3 regions of the Enterobacter sp. PL_is514 genome follow, and region 1 is predicted to be linked to each of the others. Evidence: predicted binding sites of a transcription regulator. Region 1 holds the regulator's gene; each other region holds the start of a gene.

Region 1 (3,280 bases):
AGTACAACAACATCGTGGGCTGGAAAACCGTCCCCGCCTGGCCGCACCCTACCCTCTTTATTCGCGGCGGAAACTCACCTTACGTAACCGACGCGTACCGCGACACGCTGCTGGCCCAATTCCCGCAGGCTCGCGCCCACGTTATTGCCGGTGCCGGGCACTGGGTGCATGCGGAAAAACCTGACGCCGTGCTGCGCGCCATTCGCCGCTATCTTGCTGATACTGCAAATTGATTAAAAAGAGAGCGACTGGAAGGCTGCAGGCGTCCAGTCGTTGGCGTGCCGTTTTTGGTGATGTATGATGGCGCGCTTATCGCCCGGGCATTAGCAGGGCGGCGTGTTTCCCCCGAAGTCTCAGAATCATGGCCAAAGAACAAACGGACCGTACGACACTAGATCTGTTCGCGAATGAGCGTCGCCCGGGACGACCCAAGACGAATCCGCTTTCGCGCGATGAACAGCTGCGTATCAATAAACGCAACCAGCTTAAACGCGATAAAAATCGTGGGCTTAAGCGTGTCGAACTGAAGCTTAACGCCGACGCCGTCGATGCGCTGAACGAGCTGGCCGACGCGCGAAATATCAGCCGCAGTGAACTCATTGAAGAGATGTTGATCGCGCAGCTTGAAACGTTACGCGGCCAGGCATAAGTCTGAAAATCCCCTTTATCGCCCTTTTCATGTAGCACAGAGTGCAGTCCTGCGCGATAGCTGTTTCCGCAGGGTTGCCAGTTCTGCTATTATTGCCCTTATCCGTGGCCGAATTGCGCCACCATACTATTAAGTTTCAAGAGGTTATTTTACTCATGGCAATCATCGGCATTTTCTTTGGCAGTGATACCGGCAATACCGAAAATATCGCAAAAAACATTCAAAAACAGCTCGGTAAAGACGTTGCTGATGTGCATGACATCGCCAAGAGCAGCAAAGAAGATCTGGAAGGCTATGACATTTTGCTGCTGGGTATCCCAACCTGGTACTACGGTGAAGCCCAGTGCGACTGGGATGATTTCTTCCCGACGCTGGAAGAAGTCGACTTCAACGGTAAGCTGGTCGCCCTGTTTGGCTGTGGCGATCAGGAAGACTACGCCGAATACTTCTGTGACGCGCTGGGCACCATCCGCGACATCATTGAGCCGAATGGCGCGGTTATTGTAGGCCACTGGCCGACCGCCGGTTACCACTTCGAAGCGTCTAAAGGCCTGGCCGATGACGATCACTTCGTGGGTCTGGCCATCGACGAAGACCGTCAGCCAGAACTGACCGCCGAGCGTGTTGAGAAGTGGGTGAAGCAGATCCGTGAAGAACTGCACCTGGACGATATTCTGAACGCCTGATTATTTCGCGGCGCAACTGCGGTTGCGCCCATGCCCCAGGTCAAACCGATTAAATTAATCGCTACAATCTTTTAACTTTTTCGCCCAGACCTGTACAATGTCTCCCTGATAAATGTGGTTTTCCATTGAGCAAGTTTGTTGGTGATACCCCATTTTTATAAGCATATTTTGCCTGAGACTTGCAGTTTTCATTTAGCCATGGCAGTTCTATAATGAGACGCATTATCCCAGGTGCATTTTCTGTCACTTCCTACAGAAGTGAATCGTTTAGCAACAGGACAGATTCCGCATGACTGACAACAATACCGCATTAAAGAAGGCTGGCCTGAAAGTTACGCTTCCTCGGTTAAAAATCCTTGAAGTGCTTCAGGGTCCAGACAATCACCATGTCAGTGCGGAAGACCTTTATAAACGTCTTATCGACATGGGTGAAGAGATTGGGCTGGCTACCGTCTATCGCGTGCTGAACCAGTTTGATGACGCGGGCATTGTTACCCGTCATAATTTCGAAGGCGGTAAATCTGTTTTCGAACTGACCCAGCAGCAGCACCACGATCACCTGATCTGCCTCGATTGCGGCAAGGTCATTGAATTCAGCGATGATTCCATCGAATCACGCCAGCGTGAAATCGCCGCGCGTCATGGCATCCGCCTGACCAACCACAGCCTGTACCTTTACGGTCATTGCGCTGAAGGCGATTGCCGCGAAGACGACCACGCGCACGACGCGAAATAAACAAGTGTTCATACTCTGAGCCAGCCGTAAGGTTGGCTTTTTTTTGCCTAAAAAAATGCCCGGTAGCGCAGCGCCACCGGGCATGATAACAGCGAGTTACTTACTGTTATTGCTTCGAATTTCTTTCCAAATCTGGTCGCAACGCTTCGCCACTTCCTGATCGTTACCGGTTTTACGCGCCTGGATACAGGCCTGGTAATCCATTACGCGGACATTTTCCTGCGTCGCGAACTGCTCATGCGCTTTCTCTTTCTTCAGCACGTTTAGCACGCTCTGGCAGGCTTCAATTTTCTCCGGCGATCCTTCCGCAGTATTAATGCAGGCGCTATACGCCTCCTTCAGGCGGGAGTCCTCTTTTGGTGCCTGAGTCTGAGCACACGCCACCAGCCCTGATGCCAGCAACGCGACGACTACGATTTTTTTCATCATATACGGTCTCCATACCGGCGGGACTCAGCCCGCCGGTGCGTTTATCAGAAGATGGTGAATGGGGCGATAACCATGAATTTCACGTCACGTTCATCCTGGAAAATGTTGCCGTAACCGCCCGCATAGCTCGGGATATCGGAGTGATTGTCATACTGGGTGAAGTGCAGTTTGAACATCGTGCCTTTCGCGCGGCCATCCTGCAGGGTATAGATTGCATCCAGGCTGTAGGAAGACTCTTTCAGGCGATAGTTGGGATCGTAGTATGCGTCCGGTGTTGCCATATCGGCAGGTTTTGCGTCCCAGGCGTAAGCGTAAGAAGCGCCCACCGCCCAGCCAGGCAGGTTCCAGTTTTTCAGGTCGTACATTGCACCGAAGAAGACCGCTTTCTCGCCGTCGGCGTTGAAGTCTGAGCGGTTATCCCACCAGATATCAAGACGGCCGTTGGAGGAGGCGTAGGTCGGAGTCATACGCTGCAGGAAGTAGCCCTGCTGCCCTTCCGCCTTCACCCATGTGCCTTCCAGACGCAAATCAACCTGACCAACCTTGTAGCCGAAGGTGAGTGCCTGCAGCCACGCGGTGCCGTCATAAATGTCATTGACCCCACCGTTACTGACTTTATCGCGCGTACCGTAGAACTGGTAGCTAGTACTCAGCGGGCTACCCGCGACATCAAACTTATAGCTGGCCTTAGCAAAGTACTGATCGATATAGCCTTGTGCCTGACCAAATGCCGCTTCAAGCACCAGATCGTTTTTGAAGTCGTATTTCGCGCCCAGCGAG
Region 2 (3,280 bases), on a different contig from region 1:
CGGTACGGCCTCACGTGAGACCGAGCGTTTCTACCTCGACGTGCAGAAGCAGTTCCCGAAAGTGACGGCGCAGAAAGTGATCGTCAGCGAAGCGGGGGCATCCGTCTATTCCGCATCCGAGCTGGCGGCACAGGAGTTCCCGGACCTGGACGTTTCCCTGCGCGGTGCGGTCTCTATCGCTCGCCGCCTGCAGGATCCGCTGGCGGAACTGGTGAAGATCGACCCGAAATCCATCGGCGTGGGCCAGTATCAGCACGACGTGAGCCAGACGCAGCTGGCGCGCAAGCTGGATGCTGTCGTGGAAGACTGCGTTAACGCCGTCGGCGTTGACCTGAACACCGCCTCCGTTCCGCTGCTGACCCGCGTGGCGGGCTTAACCCGCATGATGGCGCAGAACATCGTCGCCTGGCGTGACGAGAACGGCCAGTTCCAGAACCGTCAGCAGTTGCTGAAGGTCAGCCGTCTGGGGCCAAAAGCCTTTGAGCAGTGCGCGGGCTTCCTCCGCATCAACCACGGCGATAACCCGCTGGATGCCTCTACCGTTCACCCGGAAGCGTACCCTGTGGTGGAGCGTATTCTGGCCGCCACCCAGCAGGCCCTGAAAGATCTCATGGGCGACAGCAGCGCTCTGCGCAATCTGAAAGCCGTTGATTTCACCGATGACAAATTTGGTGTCCCAACCGTTACCGACATTATCAAAGAGCTGGAAAAGCCGGGCCGCGATCCGCGTCCTGAGTTCAAAACGGCGACCTTTGCTGACGGCGTGGAAACCATGAACGACCTGCTGCCCGGCATGGTGCTGGAAGGCGCGGTGACCAACGTTACCAACTTTGGCGCGTTTGTGGATATCGGCGTGCATCAGGACGGTCTGGTCCATATCTCCTCCCTTGCCGACAAGTTCGTTGAAGACCCGCACACCGTGGTCAAAGCGGGCGACATCGTGAAGGTCAAAGTGCTGGAAGTGGACCTGCAGCGCAAGCGTATCGCCCTGACCATGCGTCTGGACGAACAGCCGGGTGACACCAACGCGCGCCGTGGCGGAAACGGCGGTGGCCGCGAGCAGCAGCGTCCGGCCGCGAAAGCAGCAAAACCGCGCGGACGTGATGCCCAGCCTGCAGGCAACAGCGCGATGATGGATGCGCTGGCGGCAGCGATGGGTAAGAAACGCTAAACCCTCACCCTAACCCTCTCCCCACAGGGGAGAGGGAATAATAATAATATCGTGCCGTAATATATGAAACCGATTGCACATCCATATTTAAACCACCAATTATCACCCCGTTAACAAATCCTCTCCTTTTCGTTTTCCAGGCATTTCAGCAAATATTGAGCAAGGTCAAAAAGGCCGTAAATTAATATCGCAAACAACATTCCGTCACAGTTTTAATATTGCTGATAAAAACTATTCTCATTATCATCCCATAGTAGATAATTTAACCTTTCGTGGAATCAGGCGTTATGCAATTCACTCCAGACAGTGCATGGAAGATTACCGGTTTTACCCGCGAAATTAGCCCGGCCTATCGGCAAAAGCTGCTGTCGCTGGGCATGCTGCCCGGCTCGTCCTTTCAGGTCGTACGCGTAGCGCCGTTAGGCGATCCGGTTCATATCGAAACCCGCCGCGTGAATCTGGTGCTGCGTAAGAAAGACCTCGCGTTAATAGAAGTCGAAGCCTTATCCCGATAACAAGCCAGCGGTTTCAGTGAGTCTAAAAAATGAAAAAGTTAACTATTGGCTTAATTGGCAATCCTAATTCCGGCAAGACTACGCTTTTTAACCAGCTGACTGGAGCCCGCCAGCGCGTGGGCAACTGGGCGGGCGTGACGGTTGAGCGTAAAGAGGGCCAGTTCACGACAACGGACAATCAGGTAACGCTGGTCGACCTTCCCGGCACCTACTCCTTAACCACCATTTCGTCGCAAACCTCGCTCGATGAGCAGATTGCCTGCCACTATATTCTTGGCGGCGACGCGGACCTGCTGATCAACGTGGTCGATGCCTCCAATCTCGAGCGTAACCTTTATCTGACGCTGCAGCTGCTGGAGCTGGGGATCCCCTGCATCGTGGCGCTCAACATGCTCGACATTGCGGAGAAACAAAAGCTGCGCATCGACGTCGATGCCCTCTCCGCGCGCCTGGGGTGCCCGGTCGTTCCGCTGGTCTCGACGCGCGCTCGCGGTATTGATGCACTGAAGCTGGCCATTGACCGTCACGCGGGTAATCGCGACATTGAGCTGGTGCATTACGCGCAGCCTCTCCTGCGCGAAGCCAATTTGCTGGCGCAGGAGATGGACAACAGCATGCCTGCGAAACAGCGCCTGTGGCTTGGACTGCAGATGCTGGAAGGGGATATCTACAGCCGCGCTTACGCCGGGCATGCGGCCGATAAGCTGGACGTGACGGTGGCCCGGCTTAGCGACGAGCTGGACGACCCGGCGCTGCACATCGCCGACGCCCGTTACCAGGCCATCGCCTCGATTTGCGACGTGGTCAGTAACGCGCTGACGGCGGAACCCAGCCGCTTTACGGCGGCAGTAGATAAGGTTGTGCTTAACCGCTTCCTCGGTTTGCCGATCTTCCTGCTGGTGATGTACGTGATGTTCCTGCTCGCCATTAACATCGGTGGCGCACTGCAGCCGATTTTTGACGCCGGTTCCGTCGCGGTCTTCGTCCACGGGATCCAGTGGGTGGGTTACACCCTGCACTTCCCGGAATGGCTCACCATCTTCCTCGCGCAGGGGATCGGCGGCGGTATCAACACCGTTCTGCCGCTGGTGCCGCAGATCGGCATGATGTACCTGTTCCTCTCGTTCCTGGAAGATTCCGGCTACATGGCGCGCGCCGCGTTCGTGATGGATCGTCTGATGCAGGCGCTGGGCCTGCCGGGTAAATCCTTCGTCCCGCTGATCGTCGGCTTCGGCTGTAACGTGCCGTCGGTGATGGGCGCACGCACCCTGGATGCGCCGCGTGAACGTCTGATGACCATCATGATGGCGCCGTTTATGTCCTGCGGTGCCCGCCTGGCAATCTTTGCGGTCTTTGCCGCAGCCTTCTTTGGTCAGCAGGGCGCGCTGGCGGTCTTCTCGCTGTATGTACTGGGCATCGTGATGGCGATCCTCACCGGTCTGATGCTGAAGCACACCATCATGCGCGGTGAAGCGTCACCGTTTGTGATGGAGCTGCCGGTGTACCACGTGCCGCATCTGAAAAGCCTGGCGATCCAGACCTGGCAGCGCCTGAAAGGCTTTGTGCTGCGCGCCGGTAAAGTAATTGTCATCGT
Region 3 (3,280 bases), on a different contig from region 1:
GCGCCGTCACCCCGTGGCGCGACCCGCAGGTGGCCGCCAGCAAGCTGGAACTGAAGGCGCTGGAAGAGCGTCTGCGCGATCTGATTGACCGCCGCAACGCCCGCGTGCAGCAGCTTGATGAGTTTAACGATCTCTATTTTTCCCGCCTTGGGCCGCTGATGCAGCAGATCCTCGCCCTGCGTAAAACCCTGGCGGAGCTAAACCTGCGTCGTCAGCAGGCGGAAGCGCGTCGTCGCGAGGAAGATTACCGTCGCTGCCAGCACTATATGGCGCAGGCGGTAGAGGTGCTGGCGACGCTCACCCAGCGCTGGCGCGATCTCCCGGCCGATTCCGTACAGGCCGCTGAGGCGCGTAAGCATCTGGAACAGCAAAGCAATCTGATTGCCAACCTGCTGGCCGAAGCGCTGGAGCTGGAGAGCGGCTTAACGCGCGAAGAGGAGCCTGCGCGTCAGGCGCGCGACGAGGCGAACGAAGAGTACGACAAGTATCGCGAGCAGCATCATGATGCCGAAGTGCGGCTGCGCAAAGGTAAGCATCTTTCGGAAGAAGACCAGAACGAACTCAAGCGTCTCTGGCGGCAGGCGAGCAAGCTCTGCCACCCGGATCTGGTGGCGGACGATCTGAAAGAAGAAGCCAACAGCATGATGGTGCAGCTTAACCAGGCGAAGCAGCGCGGCGATGTGAAAGCCATTCGCTCGCTGGTGGCCCGTCTGCAACAGGGCTTCGAGCCATTGATGGCCAGCGACAGGCTGAACGATCTGGAACGTATCCGCAAAAAAATGGCGCAGGTCCGCGAGCAGATCGACATTTTAGTGAACGAGCTGGCGGAACTGGAGAAAGAGGAGTCCTGGCTGCTGGTCTCGTCGCTCAATAATATGGAAGCGTACTTCGCTCAGCAGGAGAAAGCGCTGCACGAGGTCCGCGCCTCGCTCGAACATCAGGTGAGCGAAGCGCAGCTGGATTCGGCAGCCTGATTATTTGGCGTGCCAGTATGCGCTGGCACGCACCAGCTGCGGGTCAATGGCGTCGGCTTCAAACTGACGGCTCAGGCTTTTCACCACCTTCCCTTCCCCGGTCAGCCAGATAAAGTAATCGTCCCCCGGAACGGTCAGCGTCGCCAGATGGTCCGCGACTGCCTGCTCGCTGTGGCCCACCACCCAGGTGATGTTGAACGCGCTCAGGTGCGCCAGATAGTCCTTATACGATTCATCCCCAACCGTCACGACCGCCTGCACATCCGGGCGAACCGGCAGTTGCGCAATGCTCTCTAAGCGTCGACGCAGCGCGGGCATGCCGGACTCGTCGCACACGTACAGCTGCCAGGCGTAATCCTCCGGCACCACCAGCGAACCGCGCGGGCCGCCGATGGTCAGCTTATCGCCTACCTTCGCCTGTATCGCCCATCCGCTGGCTATGCCGCCGTCATGAATGAAGAAATCCAACGCCAGCTCATGACGGGCCTCATCGTAGAGCGGCGTATAGTCGCGCGCCTGTGGACGCACGCCGTCACCCCAGTCGATGCCTTCATCGGTGACCACCGGCGGCGTAAACGTCGTCCCGGGTGCCGGGAAAAAGACTTTGGTATGGTCGTCGAAACCGCGGGAGCTAAAGCCCTCCAGCGCCTCACCGCCTAAAACAATGCGCTGGAAACCCGCGCTGGCGCGCTCAACGCGGAGCACCGTCAGCTCGCGAAAACGCAGGTCATTACGAACACGCTGTGGATAACGAGTAGATGCCATTTTTAGACCCTTTTCTGGTGAATACGATATATCTAAATCAATTTTCAAATGATAATGATTACTAATAATGAAAAATGCAAGATCTTTTAGATTGCATCTGAATATATCTTAGATATAGTTTAGATATATCAATTAAAGGACCTGTTATGCGACACGAACACGACAGCGGCGGGCGCCGACCGCGCTTTTTCGGCCACGGCGATCTGCGGCTGGTGATTCTGGATATCCTGACTCGCAGCGCGAGCCACGGCTACGAGCTGATCAAAGAGATTGAAAACCTGACCCAGGGGAATTACACCCCGAGCCCAGGCGTCATCTACCCAACCCTGGATTATCTTCAGGATCAGTCCTTTATCACCATTACGGAAGAAGAGAGCGGGCGTAAGCGCATTGCGATTACCGCTGAAGGACAGCGCTGGCTGGATGAAAACCGGGAACAGCTGGAACAGATCCAGGTGCGTATAAAAGCGCGCAGCGTCGGTTTTCAGCTGCGCAAAAACCCGCAGATGAAGCGGGCGCTGGATAACTTCAAAGCGGTGTTAGACCTGAAGGTGAATCAGGGAGAGCTCAGCGACGCGCAGCTTAAGCAGATTATCGGCGTGATTGACCGCGCGGCGCTGGAGATCTCCCAGCTGGATTAAGCCGGCGCGTGCTCGCTCACGCGGAAGACGCGTACCAGCTCTTTCAGGTGCATCGCCTGTTCGTTAAGCGATGCCGCCGCAGCCACAGACTCCTCCACCAGCGCGGAGTTCTGCTGGGTGGTGGCATCAATCAGGCCAATCGCGCTGTTAATCTGCGAGATACCTTCCGTCTGCTCGTGGCTGGCCTGGCGAATTTCCCGCAGAATCACGTCCATCTCCTCCACGTTGCCCACCATCCCGTTGATCAGCCCACTCGCTTTTTCGACAAGGTTCATCCCGTCCTGGGTCTGGCTGGTGGAGCTCTCAATCAGCTCACGGATTTCGCTGGCAGACGACGCGCTCTTCTGGGCAAGCTGGCGAACCTCACCGGCCACCACCGCAAAGCCGCGTCCGTGCTCGCCGGCGCGCGCCGCTTCCACCGCCGCGTTGAGCGCCAGAATGTTGGTCTGGAACGCAATGGCGTCGATCAGGTCGATAATGTCGGACATCCGGTTCGATGTTTCGTTAATCAGGCGCATTTTGCTGGTCACCTGCTTCATCATCTCACCGTTGTTTTTGACCACCGTGGCGGCATCGGCAGAAAGGTTGGTCGCTTCCCCGGTATGCGAGGCGGTATTTTTCACCGTCGCGGTGATCTGCTCCATCGAGGCGGCGGTCTGTTCGACAGAACTTGCCTGCTCTTCCGTGCGCGCGGCCAAATCCTGGTTCCCGGCGACAATCTGCGCGGCTGCGCTGGAGATATTCTCCGAGCCGGTTTGCACCTGCTGCACAATGTCCAACAGTCGCGTCTTCATCTCCATCAGCGCATGCAGCAGCAGACCCGTTTCGTCTTTGCCGTGCGGCGTGATGCTGCCCGTCAGATCGCCCTCTGAAATGGCTTTTGCAAAATGCACCGCCTCG

What was found. The regulator Fur, encoded in region 1, represses iron uptake genes when iron is present. The targets are predictions, from matches to a motif close to ATAATAATGAGAACNACTATCAA.
Region 2: the regulator Fur is predicted to act here: its motif matches at 1,396-1,418, upstream of feoA (ferrous iron transporter A).
Region 3: the regulator Fur is predicted to act here: its motif matches at 1,788-1,810, upstream of AC0TNG_RS04990 (siderophore-interacting protein).

Annotation. Positions count from the first base shown of each region.
Region 1 covers NZ_JBVPGN010000036.1:133,456-136,735, reverse strand. Annotated here, with positions in the region: gene ybfF (esterase) at 1-233, shown strand, start outside; gene ybfE (LexA regulated protein) at 362-649, shown strand; gene fldA (flavodoxin FldA) at 805-1,335, shown strand; gene fur (ferric iron uptake transcriptional regulator) at 1,625-2,071, shown strand; gene chiQ (ChiQ/YbfN family lipoprotein) at 2,168-2,497, opposite strand; gene chiP (chitoporin ChiP) at 2,545-3,280, opposite strand, start outside.
Region 2 covers NZ_JBVPGN010000029.1:61,112-64,391, forward strand. Annotated here, with positions in the region: gene AC0TNG_RS08800 (Tex family protein) at 1-1,171, shown strand, start outside; gene feoA (ferrous iron transporter A) at 1,459-1,686, shown strand; gene feoB (Fe(2+) transporter permease subunit FeoB) at 1,716-3,280, shown strand, end outside.
Region 3 covers NZ_JBVPGN010000027.1:189,578-192,857, reverse strand. Annotated here, with positions in the region: gene AC0TNG_RS04995 (DNA repair protein) at 1-974, shown strand, start outside; gene AC0TNG_RS04990 (siderophore-interacting protein) at 975-1,739, opposite strand; gene AC0TNG_RS04985 (PadR family transcriptional regulator) at 1,886-2,380, shown strand; gene AC0TNG_RS04980 (methyl-accepting chemotaxis protein) at 2,377-3,280, opposite strand, start outside.